DNA from 3 places in the Caballeronia sp. TF1N1 genome. Region 2 is predicted to be linked to each of the others. Evidence: predicted binding sites of a transcription regulator. Region 2 holds the regulator's gene; each other region holds the start of a gene.
What was found. The regulator LexA, encoded in region 2, represses DNA repair genes until DNA is damaged. The targets are predictions, from matches to a motif close to ACTGTATNNNNATACAGT.

Region 1 (6,032 bases), 230 kb from region 2:
TCGGCATCGGAACCCGGCATGGGGAAAAGCGTATCGGCGGGCGGCTCGTGCTCGCTGACCTTGTCGGCCAAAAGCTTCATCTCGATCACCGGCGCGATCAAGGTTGCCTGATTCAGCTTTTCGCGCAGCAGCCAGAGAATGTGCTCGGCATCGCGCGTCGGCACAGCCCATGCAATCTTGAGCGTCGATGTCTTGGGTGCGTTGCGCGCCGCCAATTCATGTTCGAGCAAAAGCGAAAACTCGCTGACCGCCGAGTGATGCGCGTTCAGCCAACCGGCGAGTTGCAACACGAGCCGGCGTGCCGCAAACAACAGCGCATCGGCGTTTTCGACGCGCGCCTGCAACTCGAGTTTCGCCTCGAACGATGCCGGCGCGCAAAAAGCTTCGCGCGGATCGGGCGCCTGCCCGTAAGCTTGCGCGAGCCATTGCAGAATGCCCTGCCCGAAACGCCGCGCCACGCCTTTGCGCGGCAAGCGACGCAAGTCGGCGAGCGTCACGCAACCAATCTGCTCGAACGCATTGCCATGCGATGCCGCCGACGGCACGAGAGACACCGGCAAGGCATCGAGCGCGCGCACGAGTGTTGCCTCTTTCACAATACGAACGCGTTTCGCCACTCGTCGCGTGCGCGCGTGCGCAAGGAGCCACGCGCCCCACGCGGTCGGCGCACAGCCCATCCGGGACGTGAAGCCACAATCTTTCACCGTGGAGCGCACCTTTGCAAAGAGGCTGCGCAAGCCGCCGAAAAGCCGCATGCTCGCGCCGACTTCCAGCAACACGGTATTCGCATGTGCGAGCACGACCTTCGGCGTGAACGCGAGCAAGGACAACGCCACTGCTTCGAGCGCGCGCTGCTCTTCGCTGATATCGACGGCAAGCAAAGTGAGCCGCGGCGCGAGCGCGAACGCATGCGAGCGCGTGCTGCCCGGGCGCACGCCGAGGCGGAACGCGACGAGATCGGGCAGCAGAATGCGCGCGTGATCCGCGAGCGCGAAACATGGCTGACCGGAATCGTCCGCGTTCGCAAACGAATTGCCGACGAGCGCTTCACCGGGCATCGAGCCCGTTCCAGGCGAGGTCGAATTCGTCGAGATCGACGGCATCGATGGCGGCCTGACTGCTTCGAGCGATAAAAGCGGCAATGTCACCGCTATCCACAACATGATTGACCTCTCGTGCTCTCCTGGCTTGATCCGCGCGACGAATGTGCTCAGGCAATGCCGGCATTTGCAGCGGCAAACGCAACTGCAGCGGTTTTTCCAGCAACGGACCACGCCGCTTGATGATGTCGATTTCGAGCATGACCACCTGCATCCATTCGCGACGATTCATTGTCTGCGCGTGCGCAGGCAGCACCGGTTTGCAGACGATGCGCAATGGTGCCGCGGAGGATTGCTTCGCGGCATCGAGCGGGCGGAACAGAAACACCAGCGACTGCGATTCCTGAGCGGCCACTTGCAAACGACGCAGCGCATCGGGCCGCGCCTTGGGCAGCCAGATCAGGACCGCGCCGCTGCCATCCTGTTTGAGCGATTGCTCGGCCGCCCATAGCACCTGATCCTCGGGCGCTTTGACCCAGACCAGCTTGCCCGGCGCGATGTTCATCGACCGGAACGCTGCTGGATTGGGCATCCAGGGAGGCGCTACGAAGATGACGGTGCGGCCTCTTTTCGTCACCAACTCACGAAGCGAACGCGCGAGCAGCCTGACCTCGCCGACCCCGCATTCTTCGATAAGCAATTCAGTGACGGCGCCGGCCATCCAGCCGGTATTTGGCAAGACCAAATCGAGCGCCCGATAGCCACTCGAAACGACACCCGCGTCCGACACGCCGACCTGCTCGCCTTGCCAAAGCTGCTGCTGCAGGCGCGATGTCAGCCCGATATCGAGCAGTGAAAGTGCTGCACCCATGAGTCTTCCCTGTCCACCCGAATGCAAGAGCCTGCTCATGCCCAGAGCATTCGGCAACCCTTTTGTACTGTATATTTATACAGTATTTCGAGGCGACGAGGTAAACGGTCGATGTGAGTTTTAGACGGGCTTGAGACGGACGACTGGAGGGGATTTGAATGTTTCCTGGATGGGGATTTGGTGCTTGCGTCGTGATGTAAGCAAGACTTTTTTGCGCGCCAACGCCGCAGAAATGCAAAAACCCCACCTGTTTGGGGGTGGGGTTTTTGTTGCTGCATGAGGAGCCTGACGATTACCTACTTTCACACGGGAGATCCGCACTATCATCGGCGTGGAGTCGTTTCACGGTCCTGTTCGGGATGGGAAGGGGTGGTACCAACTCGCTGTGGTCATCAGGCATGACTTGTTGTCGTGCGCCGGGTGGGCACACAACCAATCCGGGAAGAAGCAGTAAATGTTGGGTGGCGATTGTCGCACACGCATAACTCGCCAGTGGTTCAAACACACTGGTTATAGGATCAAGCCTTACGGGCAATTAGTATCAGTTAGCTCAATGCATTACTGCACTTACACACCTGACCTATCAACGTCCTGGTCTGGAACGACCCTTCAAGGGGCTCGAAGCCCCGGGGATATCTCATCTTAAGGCGAGTTTCCCGCTTAGATGCTTTCAGCGGTTATCTCTTCCGAACATAGCTACCCGGCGATGCCACTGGCGTGACAACCGGTACACCAGAGGTTCGTCCACTCCGGTCCTCTCGTACTAGGAGCAGCCCCCTTCAAATATCCAACGCCCACGGCAGATAGGGACCAAACTGTCTCACGACGTTTTAAACCCAGCTCACGTACCTCTTTAAATGGCGAACAGCCATACCCTTGGGACCGGCTACAGCCCCAGGATGAGATGAGCCGACATCGAGGTGCCAAACACCGCCGTCGATATGAACTCTTGGGCGGTATCAGCCTGTTATCCCCAGAGTACCTTTTATCCGTTGAGCGATGGCCCTTCCATACAGAACCACCGGATCACTATGACCTGCTTTCGCACCTGCTCGACTTGTCGGTCTCGCAGTTAAGCACGCTTATGCCATTGCACTATCAGCACGATTTCCGACCGTACCTAGCGTACCTTCGTACTCCTCCGTTACACTTTGGGAGGAGACCGCCCCAGTCAAACTGCCTACCATGCACTGTCCCCGATCCAGATCATGGACCAAGGTTAGAACCTCAAACAAACCAGGGTGGTATTTCAAGGACGGCTCCACCGAAACTAGCGTTCCGGTTTCATAGCCTCCCACCTATCCTACACAGATCGGTTCAAAGTCCAATGCAAAGCTACAGTAAAGGTTCATGGGGTCTTTCCGTCTAGCCGCGGGGAGATTGCATCATCACAAACACTTCAACTTCGCTGAGTCTCGGGAGGAGACAGTGTGGCCATCGTTACGCCATTCGTGCAGGTCGGAACTTACCCGACAAGGAATTTCGCTACCTTAGGACCGTTATAGTTACGGCCGCCGTTTACCGGGACTTCAATCAAGAGCTTGCACCCCATCATTTAATCTTCCGGCACCGGGCAGGCGTCACACCCTATACGTCCACTTTCGTGTTTGCAGAGTGCTGTGTTTTTATTAAACAGTCGCAGCCACCAGTTTATTGCAACCTCTTCACCCTTCCAGCGCAGGCTGGTTAAGCTACAGAGGCGTACCTTATCCCGAAGTTACGGTACCAATTTGCCGAGTTCCTTCTCCCGAGTTCTCTCAAGCGCCTTAGAATACTCATCTCGCCCACCTGTGTCGGTTTGCGGTACGGTCACTATTAGACTGAAGCTTAGAGGCTTTTCTTGGAACCACTTCCAATTGCTTCGCTTCCGAGGAAGCTCGCGCCACACCCTTGAATTATGTGCCCGGATTTGCCTGAGCACCTTCTCCAATGCAGCGACCGGGACGTCCAACACCCGGACAACCTTCCGCGATCCGTCCCCCCATCGCATCTAACAATGGTGCAGGAATATTGACCTGCTTCCCATCAGCTACGCATTTCTGCCTCGCCTTAGGGGCCGACTCACCCTACGCCGATGAACGTTGCGTAGGAAACCTTGGGCTTACGGCGAGGGGGCTTTTCACCCCCTTTATCGCTACTCATGTCAGCATTCGCACTTCCGATACCTCCAGCACGCTTTTCAACGCACCTTCGCAGGCTTACGGAACGCTCTCCTACCATGCATATAAATATGCATCCGCAGCTTCGGTGACTGGCTTGAGCCCCGTTACATCTTCCGCGCAGGACGACTCGATCAGTGAGCTATTACGCTTTCTTTAAAGGGTGGCTGCTTCTAAGCCAACCTCCTGACTGTTTTTGCCTTCCCACTTCGTTTCCCACTTAGCCAATCTTTGGGACCTTAGCTGGCGGTCTGGGTTGTTTCCCTCTTGACACCGGACGTTAGCACCCGATGTCTGTCTCCCGTGATTGCACTCTTCGGTATTCGGAGTTTGCTATGGCGTAGTAATCCGCAATGGACCCCACAACCATGACAGTGCTCTACCCCCGAAGGTGATACACGAGGCACTACCTAAATAGTTTTCGGAGAGAACCAGCTATTTCCAAGTTTGTTTAGCCTTTCACCCCTATCCACAGCTCATCCCCTAACTTTTCAACGTTAGTGGGTTCGGTCCTCCAGTACGTGTTACCGCACCTTCAACCTGGCCATGGATAGATCACTTGGTTTCGGGTCTACGCCCAGCAACTGATCGCCCTATTCGGACTCGCTTTCGCTACGCCTGCCTTAATCAGTTAAGCTCGCTACTGAACGTAAGTCGCTGACCCATTATACAAAAGGTACGCCGTCACCCCTTGCGAGGCTCCGACTGTTTGTATGCATGCGGTTTCAGGATCTATTTCACTCCCCTCCCGGGGTTCTTTTCGCCTTTCCCTCACGGTACTGGTTCACTATCGGTCGATCACGAGTATTTAGCCTTGGAGGATGGTCCCCCCATCTTCAGACAGGATTTCACGTGTCCCGCCCTACTTGTCGTACCCCTAGTTCTTCCACGCTGTTTTCGCTTACAGGGCTATCACCTGCTATGGCCGCACTTTCCAGAGCGTTCAGCTAACAACACAGATAAAGAGTACAGGCTGATCCCATTTCGCTCGCCACTACTCTGGGAATCTCGGTTGATTTCTTTTCCTGCGGTTACTTAGATGTTTCAGTTCACCGCGTTCGCTTCACTAAGCCTATGGATTCAGCTTAGGATGACCCATTCGGGCCGGGTTTCCCCATTCGGATATCGGTGGATCAAAGCTCGTTTGCCAGCTCCCCACCGCTTTTCGCAGGCTACCGCGTCCTTCATCGCCTGTGATCGCCAAGGCATCCACCACATGCACTTGTTCGCTTGACCCTATAACGAGTGTGTCTGCCAGCATTGCTGCCTTCAAGCCCACCGTCATAGGTTGAGTATTCGCGTTGTGCCGTATTCCAAAGCAATCTTTCGATCACCTTTTCATACTTGATACAATCACAACCCTGATTACCCTACTCACACCCATCTCTAAGTGCTTTCGAATAATCTCTTTACTACTTCTTCCAGATTGTTAAAGAACGACAGCCGATAGCGTGATCAATTCGATCACCTACCCGCGCTGACTGGCTCAATCGCCAATGCGCAACGTTGAACCCCGCGTTCAGCGCTGTGCATTGAGGATTGGTGGAGGATGACGGGATCGAACCGACGACCCCCTGCTTGCAAAGCAGGTGCTCTCCCAGCTGAGCTAATCCCCCCGTGTGTGCCTGACTCAGTCTGCTCGCTTGGTCGTTTTAAGCACCGCTTGCTCGGGTGGTGGGTCTGGTTGGATTCGAACCAACGACCCCCGCCTTATCAAGACGGTGCTCTAACCGACTGAGCTACAGACCCTTAGCCTGTCTTTCTGACAGCCGATAAGCGTGAACACTTGAGTGGGCGAGCGTTTAAGCTCGAGAAAGGAGGTGATCCAGCCGCACCTTCCGATACGGCTACCTTGTTACGACTTCACCCCAGTCATGAATCCTACCGTGGTGACCGTCCTCCTTGCGGTTAGACTAGCCACTTCTGGTAAAACCCACTCCCATGGTGTGACGGGCGGTGTGT
Region 2 (6,032 bases):
CTTGATTAGTCCACCATCTCGCGCCCGGTCAGGCGCAGAAAAACATCTTCGAGATTCGCCGGACGATGCAGATAGCGCACGTCCGTCCGGCCCTTCACGCGCGCATGCACGGGCTGCGGGTCGTCGACATAGCAGAAAAGCGTTTCGCCGCTGATCTCCGTGCGCGCGGCCAACGGTTCCAGTTCGGCGGCCAGCGCCTGCGGATCGGGTCCGTAGATTTCGATGACGTCCGAACCGATCACCGATTCGATCAACTCGCGCGGCCTTCCTTCCGCGAGCTTGCGGCCTTCCTCGATCACGCAAAGCCGGTCGCACAGGCGTTCGGCCTCTTCCATGAAGTGCGTCGTGAGCAGAATGGTTTTACCGCGCGAAAGCAACGAGCGCAGGCGTTCCCAGATCAGATGGCGCGCTTGCGGATCGAGACCGGTGGTGGGTTCGTCCATCACGAGCACGTCGGGATCGTTGACGAGGGCGCGCGCCAGCGTCAACCGCCGCCGCATGCCGCCCGACAGTTCGCCGACGCGCGCTTGGGCCTTGCTTTCGAGGCGCGCGAATTCGAGCAACGAAGGCACGATGGCTTCCATGCGCGCACCGGCCAAGCCGAAATAGCGGCCGAAGACGAGCAGGTTTTCGCGCACGGTGAAGTCGGGATCGAGGTTGTCGAATTGCGGCACGACGCCCACGCGTTGCCGCGCGAAGCGTGCGCGCGCTGGCACGGGTTCGCCGACGAGACGGATCGTGCCGCTGTCGGGCGATGAAATGCCGAGCAGCATCTTGAGCGTCGTCGTCTTGCCCGCGCCGTTCGGGCCGAGCAGGCCGAAGCACTCGCCAGGCTGAACGTCGAACGACAAGCCATCGACGACACTTCGCTCGCCGTAATGTTTTCTGACTTCGCTGAATTCGATCGCTGGCGCCGCGTTCGAGTTCGCGCCAGTTCGGTGATTTATGTCGGTCATGCGGCGGTCCTGCGAGGAGAAAACTCAGCCGGCTAGTGTAATCCAATGCACCAGCGCGGCGCTTTGCATGCAAGCGCATGCATCGTTCCTGTGATCGAAGCGTGCATCGCTTCTTCCTGTTGTTTTGGCAAATGGCGCCGCAAGCTTGTCCGGCAAGGCTCGCACGCCTCTGGCACGGTGTGCGCTAGCGCTTGTTGCCGTGTAAGCGTTTTCCATCGTTGCCACGCATGAGGCGACCTACCATGATGAAGATGCGCCGCACTCGATTTGCCGACACCATCGGCTACGCGGCAGGGAGATCATGATGTCAGGCTATCGAAAAATCCTGTTGTGCTACGACGGCTCCAGAGAGGGCCGCAAGGCGTTGCGTCAGGGCGCAAATCTCGCGCTTGCCTTGAACGCGGAGACGCACGTGCTGGCGGTGGTGGATATGCGTTCGAGCATTGCGCAAAGCGCCGGTCTTCTGACCGACATGGCATGCGGACGGTTCGAGGATGCCGCACGCGATATCCTGCAAGAAGGCGTGGAGTGGCTGCGCGAACGCGGCTTGCAGGCGCAGGGCCATTTCGCATTCGGGCATCCGATCGATGAAATCGCCACGCTGGCGGAAAGTCTTAAGGTCGATCTGGTCGTGGTCGGCCATCGATGCCGCAGCGGTCTCGCGCGCTGGTGGATGGGCGCGGGCAACACACCGCTGCTCGATCGCGTGTCATGCAGCATATTGGTTGCGGTTTGTCAGTCAGGTGAGTCGGCCGAAGCGGAAGATGAGGCGGCTTATGCGGCGAAGCCGAACCGGGCCGAAGTAAGTGTTTGAGGATAGGTGTGCGCGATGAGGCTGGCCTGCGTCGGCCAGTGCTCTTTTGCGCTATCAGCGCCAGCTGCCGTCTCCTTGCGTGACGGCCGCGCACGCTTAACGCCGCAAAAAATGCCATGAAGCGCTTACCGGCACTTTAATGGTTGTCCAACAACGAACTCACCCGTTCAAATCAACCGCGATCAGCTTCCACGTTATCAACCCGTACCGATGAAAGATCGCGGAGTACCGCGCATCGCCGGCACCGTGCTGGTAGGTCACCACGAACGTATCGAAGCTGCGATATCCGGCCGTGGTCTGCGGTGGTTGTCGCGGCGGTTCTTGAGTCGCAACCATGCTCGATGCCGCTTCCGAAGGCGGTGAACTCGCCGCCACCTGACCGTCTCGAACCGGTGGCACGACGGCGGGTGGATGCTCGCCTGGATCTCCCCGCGGCGGAATGCCATTCAAAATCGCGGCGACGCCTTCGGGCGTAGCGTAGGAATCCACCAGCGGCCCTACGAGCGCCGCGCCGATCATTGCACCGATGATCGCGAGCGGATTGCCGCTCTTCTGGATATCGACGCGCCGCGTCAGCAGTGCGCCGACTTGCTCTTTGAGACTTTCACGCAGTGCGGGGAAGTCGACGTATTCGTTGACGGTCTGTGCATCGCGCGCATCGGCCGCGTGCTTGACGCGGTTCAGTGCGATATAGGGCGACGCATAGACAAGGCTTAACCCTGCAACGATGAAGAGAATGACGAGCGTGACGACGAGATAACGCGTAGTGCGGGACATGCGAAGGAACGACCCCCGGCGTGACATGGGTGACATGAAAGAACGATTGACCATGTTCACGCCGGATATATCCCGAGCTTCATTCCTTGCAGCCGATAGATTGCGGACTGCCTGCATTGCACATAACTCAAATTCACTCGGCAAACGCTCTACCGCCCTCAGGCCAGAATGCCGCTGCTAACGCCGGCGCGTTCCTCGTCGATACACCGGTCGATCATGCGCGACACCTCGCCGATATTGCCGACCATGATTACCCGCGACTCACTGCGATACACCCGCACCGGCGCGCGCTGTTCCGATTCCGCATGCACCGCGCTATTGAGCGACACACGGGCGAAGGCGGGTTGACGCGACGGCAACGCGGGCATCTCGTCGAAGAGATCGGGCGCCGCTTCAGGCCGCGCCACGGCGCATGAGATCAGCGAGCGCAAATGACGCAGACGGCCAAACTGACGAAAGGGCAGCAAACGGGCGAAACGTTCCATGATGACTCTCCAGACGGCGGACGACAGACGATAGGACGCACCGCGGCACGCCGCGAGCGGTGGCCGTCATGCTTGTAATTTTTGAAACGTGCCGCGTCGCGCGAGGGCGAGGAGGCGAAGCGGGCGGCGGTGTTGACGCGCCGCGCGCTGGAGTCGTGCGTTAGAACTCGCCGGAGCGGATGAGCCCGACCGCGATTCCTTCCAGCGCGAAGTCGCCGCTGCCGGAGCGCACGAAGATGTTTTCGTAGTCGGGATTCTCCGCGACCAATTCCACGCCATCTGGCCGGCGCTTCCAGCGTTTCACCGTGACGTCGTCGCCAATACGCGCGACCACGATCTGCCCGTCTTTCGCTTCATTGCGCTTCTGTACGGCAAGCAGGTCGCCGTCGAGAATGCCCGCGTCGCGCATGGACAAGCCGCGCACCTTCAGCAGATAGTCGGGCTTGCCCGAAAAGAACGCAGGGTCGCACGCGTAGTGTTGCGAGATATGCTCCTGCGCAAGGATGGGACTGCCCGCCGCAACGCGCCCGACCAGCGGAAGCGACAACTGCATGATGCTCTGATGCGGCAAGGTGAACTGATGCGGAAGATCGTCCGAACGGTCGATGCGCGCGGAGCCTCCCAACAGGCGGATGCCACGCGACGAACCCGCCGCGAGTTCGATCACGCCCTTGCGCGCCAGTGCCCGCAGATGTTCCTCGGCGGAGTTCGCGGAGCTGAAGCCAAGCACGGCAGCAATTTCGGCACGCGTGGGCGGAAAGCCCGTGCGGTCGATGGCTCGCTGGATGAGCTCGAACACTTGCTGCTGTCGCGCGGTAAGTTTTGAGGGTTTGGTCACTTGCTGGAGCCTCGGCGCACTGTATGGATGGACAGATGACTGTATTTTTATACAGTATTTCGCGCTTTTCAAGCTTTACTTGAAGTTCGTCGCCAGATCCTTTACTGACAAGGCTGCAGCGCGCCCAAACAGTCGCTATTTGTCCCTCGGACTGCGAAAAACCTCGCTTTAGCACTTTTGCATCTAAAAAAGTGAGAAACAATTATTTCTAATCATATAAGCTCGCCTTTAGACTGATTCCGTCAATTCGATAAGACGGAGAACGGGGAATGCATAGCATCAGGGCTGGATTGAAGGGCGGCGCGAAACAACTCTTTGCCGCGCTGGCGATCACGGCGGCGAGTTTCGGAATCTCGGCCACCGCGCACGCGGACACGTCGTTTCTGAACGTCTCGTACGATCCGACGCGCGAGTTGTATCAGGACTTCAACCAGGCCTTTGCGAAGAAGTGGAAGGCGGACACCGGTGAAACGGTCACTTTCAAGCAATCTCACGGCGGTTCTGGTGGCCAAGCGCGCGCGGTTCTAGACGGGCTTCAGGCAGACGTCGTGACGCTTGCGCTTGCTTACGACATCGACGCGCTCGCCTCCAAGGGCATCGTCGGGACGGACTGGCAGAAGCGTCTGCCGGACAATGCATCGCCGTACACGTCGACCATTGTGTTTCTAGTGCGCAAAGGCAACCCGAAGGGCATCAAGGACTGGGACGATCTCACCAAGCCGGGCGTGTCGATCGTCACGCCGAACCCGAAGACCTCGGGCGGCGCGCGCTGGAACTATTTGGCGGCGTGGGCGTATGCGCAACACAAGCCCGGCGGCAACGAAGAGACCGCGAAGGAGTTCGTGACCAAGCTCTACAAGAACGCAGGCGTGCTCGATTCCGGCGCACGCGGCGCGACCACCAGCTTCGTGCAGCGCGGTCAGGGCGACGTGCTGATCGCATGGGAAAACGAGGCGTTCCTGTCGCTCAAGGAATTCGGTCCGGAGAAGTTCCAGATCGTGGTTCCTTCGGTGAGCATTCTGGCCGAGCCGCCGGTCGCGGTGGTGGACAAGGTCGTCGACAAGCACGGCACGCGCAAGCTGGCCGAAGCGTATCTGAAGTATCTGTATAGCGACGAAGGCCAGCAGATCGCGGCGCGCAATTTCTATCGTCCGCGTTCGGACAAGGTGCCCGCCGAGCTGACCAAGCAGTTCCCCAAGCTCAAGCTCTACACCATCGACGACACCTTCGGTGGCTGGACCAAAGCGCAGAAGACGCACTTCGCGGACGGCGGCGTGTTCGATTCGATCTATCAGCCGCAGTAAGCAGGCAAGAGACCGGGCGCCGCGAGGCGCTCGAGTCGCAATGAAAGCGGCCGCAAAGAAGGCCGCGCATGACGAGACTAAAAAACAGTGCGCTTATCCCCCGGGCGCCGAAGGCAGGACGATCAAGGATGAAGCAAAGATGACAACGTTCACTTTCCGAAAGCCGAGTGCGTTACCCGGCTTTGGGCTGACGATCGGCATCACGGTGGCTTACCTGAGCCTCGTGGTGCTGATTCCGCTTGCGGCGACCTTCGCCAAGACCGCGACGCTCGACTGGGCGCAGTTCGTTCGCGCCGTCACCGGGCCGCGTGTGCTGGCGTCGTATCGGCTCACTTTCACGGCGGCGCTCGGCGGGGCGGTCATCAACGCGATCTTCGGCTTCCTGGTCGCATGGGTGCTCGTGCGCTACACGTTCCCGTTCAAGCGTGTCGTCGATGCCATCGTCGATCTGCCGTTTGCGCTGCCGACCTCCGTTGCCGGCATTTCGCTTGCCGCCGTGTACGCGAGCAACGGCTGGATCGGGCAGTATCTCGCGCCGCTCGGCATCAAGGTGGCGTTCACGCCGCTCGGCGTGCTCGTGGCGCTGACGTTCATCGGCTTGCCGTTCGTCGTGCGCACGGTGCAGCCGGTGCTCGAAGACTTCGAGCGCGAGCAGGAAGAAGCCGCCGCATGTCTTGGCGCCACGCGCTGGCTGACGTTTCGCCGCGTCGTGTTGCCGGCGCTCTTTCCCGCGCTTCTGACCGGTTTCGCGCTTGCGTTCGCGCGCGCGCTCGGCGAATACGGTTCGGTCATCTTCATCGCGGGCAATGTACCGATGAAATCGGAGATCACGTCGCTGCTCATCATCACCAAGCTCGA
Region 3 (6,032 bases), 1.0 Mb from region 2:
CGGTGAGATGCGTGCAAGCAGCCGCGCCGCCAATACGCTGATTGACTTCGCGGCGAAAATTCTTGAGGAGATTGAGCCCGATGAGCGAGCGATAGGCGGGATTGGACTCGGCGCAGAGACCAGCATAAGGCGCCCACTCCGAGGACGCTTCTGCGCCGACGATAGTGAGTTCGCGGTCGATGGTAATGCGTAGCCAGAGTTCATGGATTGGCTGACCGTAGGGCCGCACGCCCGTCACGAGTTGAAAGTCGCGCGTCTTCTCGTCGGTTAGAACGGCTTCGATGTCCCATAGGCCGTCATCTCGCTCGAACGCTTCAATCCGAATCGCGCGACGATGGCGCAATTGTCGGGAAACGGGCGGGGAAAGAGGCATGCTGGACCAAAGCCGGAACAGGAAAACCGTGGAATTTTAGCATATTGGGTATTTCAAGCCGGGGATGACTCAGGCACCAGAAACGTGCGCGGGGAAAGCTTGAGAAGCCTGTGCTTATTAACGCTTCGGCGCGGTGCGGGATTTTCTTCCCGCCTCGGAGCTTGCATGCACGCGGTCGTTTGAAATCACTTCTTACTTTGGTGGACTAGAAGCTCAACACGCGGATGTGGAAACATGAGCCCGAACTCTTTGCATGCGCGCGAAACCTGGAGATTACTCAACGGTCGAAATCCGCCAGCACGATGAGGCAAGCGCGTGGAGCATGGAACAATTAACCTAACGCTTCGCGTGTGAATGGTTTTGAACCGAGTCGTGATGGAAAGCGGCTTCGCCATGAGTCCAGCACGTGAAAGCATGAAATGTATGCACGCGGCGCTCGGGCAATCACATGGTGCTCGAATGCGCCCGCACTGAACTAGACGGCGTTCGCCATCAATCGTCGATGACTTCGTCGGTCCAGTCTTCGTCGCTTCCCTTCAACACCTTGCTGATCGTGCTCATGGAAAAGCCGCGCGCCGCGAGAAAGCGCGCTTGCTTCGCACGCTCCGCGGGCGTTTCCGGTACGACGCCGTACTTCCTCTCCCATACGGACTGCGCTCGCGCGGTTTCGGTCTGCGCGAGTTTGTCGGCAGTTTCGCCGATGAGCGTCTCTCCCACTGCATGACGCTTCAATTCGTGGATGATCCGGCTGCCGCCCATGCGCGCCGCTCTTCGATGCACGACGCTTTCGACAAAGCGCTCGTTCGAGAGCCAGCCGTCGCGTTCGAGGCTATCGAGCAGTGTTTCGAGCGAATCGGCTTCTTCGACGTAGGGTCGCAACTTGCGCGATAACTCCGCGCGGCTATATTCCCGACGAGACAGGTAAGCAAGCGCGCGTCCTTTAAGCGAACGTTGCGGACGCTTGGAATCTTTGACTTCGGCAGCGGAAGTTTTGCGAGCGCGTTGACTTGAACGGCTGTAGACCGATTCGGATGCCGTGTTGACGCCTGCATCCGGCGCGCACTGCTCGAAGGGCTCGAAAGGATCGGCGTCTTCGAAGGCGTCGATTGCAGATGATTGGTTTGGATTGGCAATCCGGCTTGCCAAGGGTGACGCGTTCTGCGCACGGTTGGTCGCCAGAGTCGGCGTTTCCACTGCCGGCTTGGAGGTTGCGTTCCTCGACGGTGCGTTGCCCTCACGAATGGACGCTGCCTGCATCAGCAACGCGCGGGCTTGCTCCAGACGCGCCCGGCGATCTTCGGACGACGGTGTCTGACTTTCCCGGACAGCAGCAGCATCAACATCGGCCGCCCTTGCGTCTAACTCAGCAGCATCACGCGCATTCACCGGCAACTCTCGCCGCCAGACACCACGCAACGCCTTCGCCGAATCGCGCGACTGAGTGTCACGCGACTGAGGATCACTCGCGCCGTTCGGATCATCAGAACCAGCAGACCGCCCGAACCTTCCGTCCGTTCTGCCAGCCTTCGATCCGAACCGGCGCTTCAACATCGTCAGTGACCAAGTGAGTATCTAAACAACGAGACGACGACTATGTGACGACTGCGCGACGACCACGTAACGATTAAGCGACAACTCACTCGTCCGCCACCGTGGCGCCCGGCGCCACGGCGTCAGCCATTGCCGCCACGCCGAGCGACTCGCGGATCTTGTTCTCGATCTCGCGGGCGATGTCCGGGTTCTCGCGCAGGAATTCGCGCGCGTTGTCCTTGCCCTGACCAATACGCTCGCCGTTATAGCTGTACCAGGCGCCTGCCTTGTCTACCAGCTTGGCCTGCACGCCCAGGTCGATGATCTCGCCCTGACGCGAAATGCCTTCGCCATAAAGGATGTCGAAAATGGCTTCGCGGAACGGCGGCGAGACCTTGTTCTTCACGACCTTCACGCGCGTTTCGTTGCCGATGACTTCGTCGTTCTTCTTGATGGAACCAATACGGCGAATGTCCAGGCGCACCGACGAATAGAACTTCAGCGCGTTGCCGCCCGTGGTGGTTTCCGGGTTGCCGAACATCACGCCGATCTTCATGCGGATCTGGTTGATGAAGATGACGAGGCAGTTCGTACGCTTGATGGTGCCGGTCAGCTTGCGCAGCGCTTGCGACATCAGGCGCGCTTGCAAACCAGGCAGCGAGTCGCCCATTTCGCCTTCGATTTCCGCCTTCGGCACGAGCGCCGCGACGGAGTCGATGACGATCATGTCGATGGAGCCGGAGCGCACCAGCGCATCCGCGATTTCCAGTGCCTGCTCGCCCGTGTCCGGCTGCGAGATCAGCAGTTCCTGCGCATTCACGCCGAGCTTCTGCGCGTATTGCACGTCGAGCGCGTGTTCCGCGTCGATAAACGCCGCCGTGCCGCCGACCTTTTGCATCTCGGCGATCACCTGCAGCGTGAGAGTGGTCTTGCCCGACGACTCAGGCCCGTAGATTTCCACGACACGGCCGCGCGGCAAGCCGCCGACGCCAAGCGCGATATCCAGACCGAGCGACCCTGTCGAGACCACCTGAATGTCTTCCACCACCTCGCCTGCGCCGAGCCGCATGATCGACCCTTTGCCGAATTGCTTTTCGATCTGCGCGAGCGCGGCGGCCAATGCCTTGCCCTTCTCCGCAGTCATGCCAGCCGGGCCTTTCTTGCTTTCTTCCATGAATCGTCCTTTGCTATGATGAACGGCGTCTGAGGCGGGTGCCGGCAAGCTCGAAACGAACTCGAGCCCGTCTGTAGCACTCCCGCAGACACTGTATAAAAAAACAGTAGTTTTTGCAAGCCCGATCGCGCGACGCAGTCTTTTTTCCACGCCGCGCGCACCGCGCAAAAACCGCAAAACACCTGGAGACCGCCGCGCCGGGCGAAATGCGGTGTCGGCAATGACTGCGCTTTGCCGCGCACGAAGGCGCACAACACGATGCGAATCCTCATTGCCGAAGACGACAGCATACTCGCGGACGGTCTCATTCGATCACTCCGCCAATCGGGATACGCCGTCGACCATGTGAAGCATGGCGTCGAGGCAGATACCGCCCTTTCGCTGCAAACTTTCGACCTCCTGATTCTCGATCTCGGCCTGCCGCTCATGCCCGGTCTGGAGGTGCTGCGCCGCCTGCGCGCACGCAATTCGCAGATGCCGGTTTTGATCCTGACGGCGGCCGACAGTGTCGACGAACGCGTGAAGGGACTCGACCTCGGCGCCGATGACTATATGGCCAAACCCTTCGCGCTCAACGAGCTCGAAGCGCGCGTTCGAGCGTTGACGCGACGCGGCGCGGGTGGCGGTCCGACTGTCGTGAAGCATGGTTCGCTGGCGTTCGACCAGGTCGGACGCGTCGCGCATATCGGCGAGCAAGTCGTAGACCTGTCCGCGCGCGAACTCGGCGTGCTCGAAGTGCTGCTCCAGCGCATCGGGCGGCTCGTGTCGAAGGAACAGCTCGTGAATCATCTATGCGAGTGGGGTGAAGAAGTAAGCAACAACGCAATCGAGGTGTACGTGCACCGCTTGCGCAAAAAAATCGAAGCGAGCGGCGCGCGCATCATCACGGTGCGCGGGCTCGGCTACACGCTGGAGAAAGCCGTCGCCACCGTCGACAACGGCGCCGTTGCCCAACCCGCGGCGAGCGATTCCCTGCCCGCCAGCCCTCAATACAAGTAGCCGCGCATGGCGTCGCCCGTTTCCACCGAACCAAGCGAAGCCGGGCACGGACACGACCACGCCGCCATTGAAAGCGACACCGACGCCAAGCGCGACGCGCGCTACGCCAACCCGTTCGCGCCTCCCGACGAACTCGAACCCGACAACGAAACGCATCCGCGCTCGCTCTTCGGCGAGATTCTCGACTGGATGCTTGCGCCGCTTCTGCTGCTCTGGCCGATGAGCATCGCGGTGACGTATCTGGTCGCGAAGTCGATTGCCAACGGTCCGTTCGACCGCGCGCTCGAAGCCGACGTCTACATGCTCGCGCGCCAAATCCAGCCTGTGAACGGCGTCGCCGAACTGCGTCTACCCGATGTCACGCGCGATTTCCTGCGCGCCGACAACGTCGACAGCGTGTTCTTTCAAGTGCTCGGCACGCGCGGCGAACTGGTCGGCGGCGACCGTGACATGCCCTTGCCGCATGACGACGATCGTCCGCAGCCGGGCATCGTCGAATTTCGCGACGACGCCCTGCGCGGCAACGACATTCGCGTCGCCTATACGACGGTCGATGTGCCCGGTCTCGCGCCGGGACGCGATCCCGCCGAGACGCAGCCGGTGCTCGTGCAGGTCGCCGAGACGCTGGACAAACGCAGCCAGCTCGCCAACGACATCATCAAAGGCGTGATCCTGCCGCAGTTCGTGATCCTGCCGCTCGCCATCGTGCTCGTGTGGTTCGGCCTCTCGCGCGGGCTCGCGCCGCTGCACGCGCTGCAGTCGAACATTCGCGCGCGCCGTCCGGACGACCTCTCGCCGCTCGAAGCGGCCCGCGCGCCGCCCGAGATCGCGCCGCTCGTGGCGTCGTTCAACGATTTGCTCGTGCGGCTCGAACAGAACATGGAGTTTCAGAAGCGCTTTATCGCCGACGCCGCGCATCAGATGAAAACGCCGCTCGCCGGCCTGCGCATGCAGGCGGAGTTTGCGTTGCGCCAAGAGGTATCGACGGAAGTGCAGCGCTCGCTCGAACAGATCGCCACGAGTTCCGAGCACGCGGCGCGGCTCGTCACGCAATTGCTCGCGTTGGCGCGCGCGGAAAATCGCGCGACGGGGCAGATTTTCTCGCACGTCGAACTGACCGATCTCGCGCGGCTCGCCGTGCGCGACTGGGTGCAGGCGGCGCTCGCGAAGGGTATCGATATCGGTTACGAGGAGCCCGCGTATCCCGTCGAGGTCGAGGGCAACGCGGTGATGCTGCGTGAATTGCTGTCGAATCTGATCGATAACGCCATCCGCTACACGCCTCCGAACGGACGCGTGACCGTGCGCGTGCGGACCGGCGAGCACGATCTCGATCACGTTCATCTCGAAGTGGAAGACACCGGACTTGGCATTCCGAGCGCCGAACGCGAGCGCGTGCTCGAGCGTTTCTATCGCATTCTCGGACGCGAGGGCGACGGCAGCGGCCTCGGTCTCGCCATTGTCAAGGAGATCACGGCGATGCACGGCGGCACGCTCGTCATCGAAGATCATGTGTATCAGGAAGCGCCGCGACTGGCCGGAACGCTGGTTCGCGTGAGCTTACAGCGGGTTTTTCCTATGCGGGACAAACCCTGAGGCGGCTCAGCGCCCAACACCTCGGCAAACAACATAAAACGCGCATTGACGCAAGAATGAGCGAGATAAAAAGAAATAGCAGATGGTTAGCCGAAGATGTACTTTATGCGCCGATTCGACACGCATCCGAGCGAGTCAGAACGCCGTAAGTTTTCGTTCCAATAATCGTTGCACCGGAGCGCCTCGGGCGTTTCCGACACGTACGCGAATTCAAATCAGGAGACGATTCATGGCTACGGTTGAGGGGCGCATTTCCCACGCACCGATGACGAGCGAGGAAAGGAAGGTCATCTTCGCTTCGTCGCTCGGCACGGTGTTCGAGTGGTACGACTTTTATCTGGCGGGCTCGCTTGCCATCTA

Region 1: imuA (translesion DNA synthesis-associated protein ImuA) is a predicted target of LexA. The motif match lies at 1,978-1,995, and genes of this name have one in related genera.
Region 3: recA (recombinase RecA) is a predicted target of LexA. The motif match lies at 3,168-3,185, and genes of this name have one in related genera.

The regions. Positions count from the first base shown of each region.
Region 1 covers NZ_CP084626.1:1,768,671-1,774,702, forward strand. The annotation lists gene LDZ28_RS08200 (DNA polymerase Y family protein) at 1-1,163, opposite strand, end outside; gene imuA (translesion DNA synthesis-associated protein ImuA) at 1,048-1,911, opposite strand; rRNA gene rrf (5S ribosomal RNA) at 2,195-2,308, opposite strand; rRNA gene LDZ28_RS08215 (23S ribosomal RNA) at 2,426-5,306, opposite strand; tRNA gene LDZ28_RS08220 (tRNA-Ala) at 5,611-5,686, opposite strand; tRNA gene LDZ28_RS08225 (tRNA-Ile) at 5,743-5,819, opposite strand; rRNA gene LDZ28_RS08230 (16S ribosomal RNA) at 5,884-6,032, opposite strand, start outside.
Region 2 covers NZ_CP084626.1:1,534,456-1,540,487, reverse strand. The annotation lists gene nodI (nodulation factor ABC transporter ATP-binding protein NodI) at 6-956, opposite strand; gene LDZ28_RS07110 (universal stress protein) at 1,261-1,770, shown strand; gene LDZ28_RS07105 (DUF2939 domain-containing protein) at 1,930-2,547, opposite strand; gene LDZ28_RS07100 (hypothetical protein) at 2,706-3,032, opposite strand; gene lexA (transcriptional repressor LexA) at 3,193-3,870, opposite strand; gene LDZ28_RS07090 (sulfate ABC transporter substrate-binding protein) at 4,140-5,174, shown strand; gene cysT (sulfate ABC transporter permease subunit CysT) at 5,314-6,032, shown strand, end outside.
Region 3 covers NZ_CP084626.1:488,618-494,649, reverse strand. The annotation lists gene LDZ28_RS02335 (DUF2889 domain-containing protein) at 1-373, opposite strand, end outside; gene recX (recombination regulator RecX) at 866-1,567, opposite strand; gene recA (recombinase RecA) at 2,010-3,077, opposite strand; gene LDZ28_RS02320 (response regulator transcription factor) at 3,336-4,076, shown strand; gene LDZ28_RS02315 (sensor histidine kinase) at 4,083-5,672, shown strand; gene LDZ28_RS02310 (MFS transporter) at 5,902-6,032, shown strand, end outside.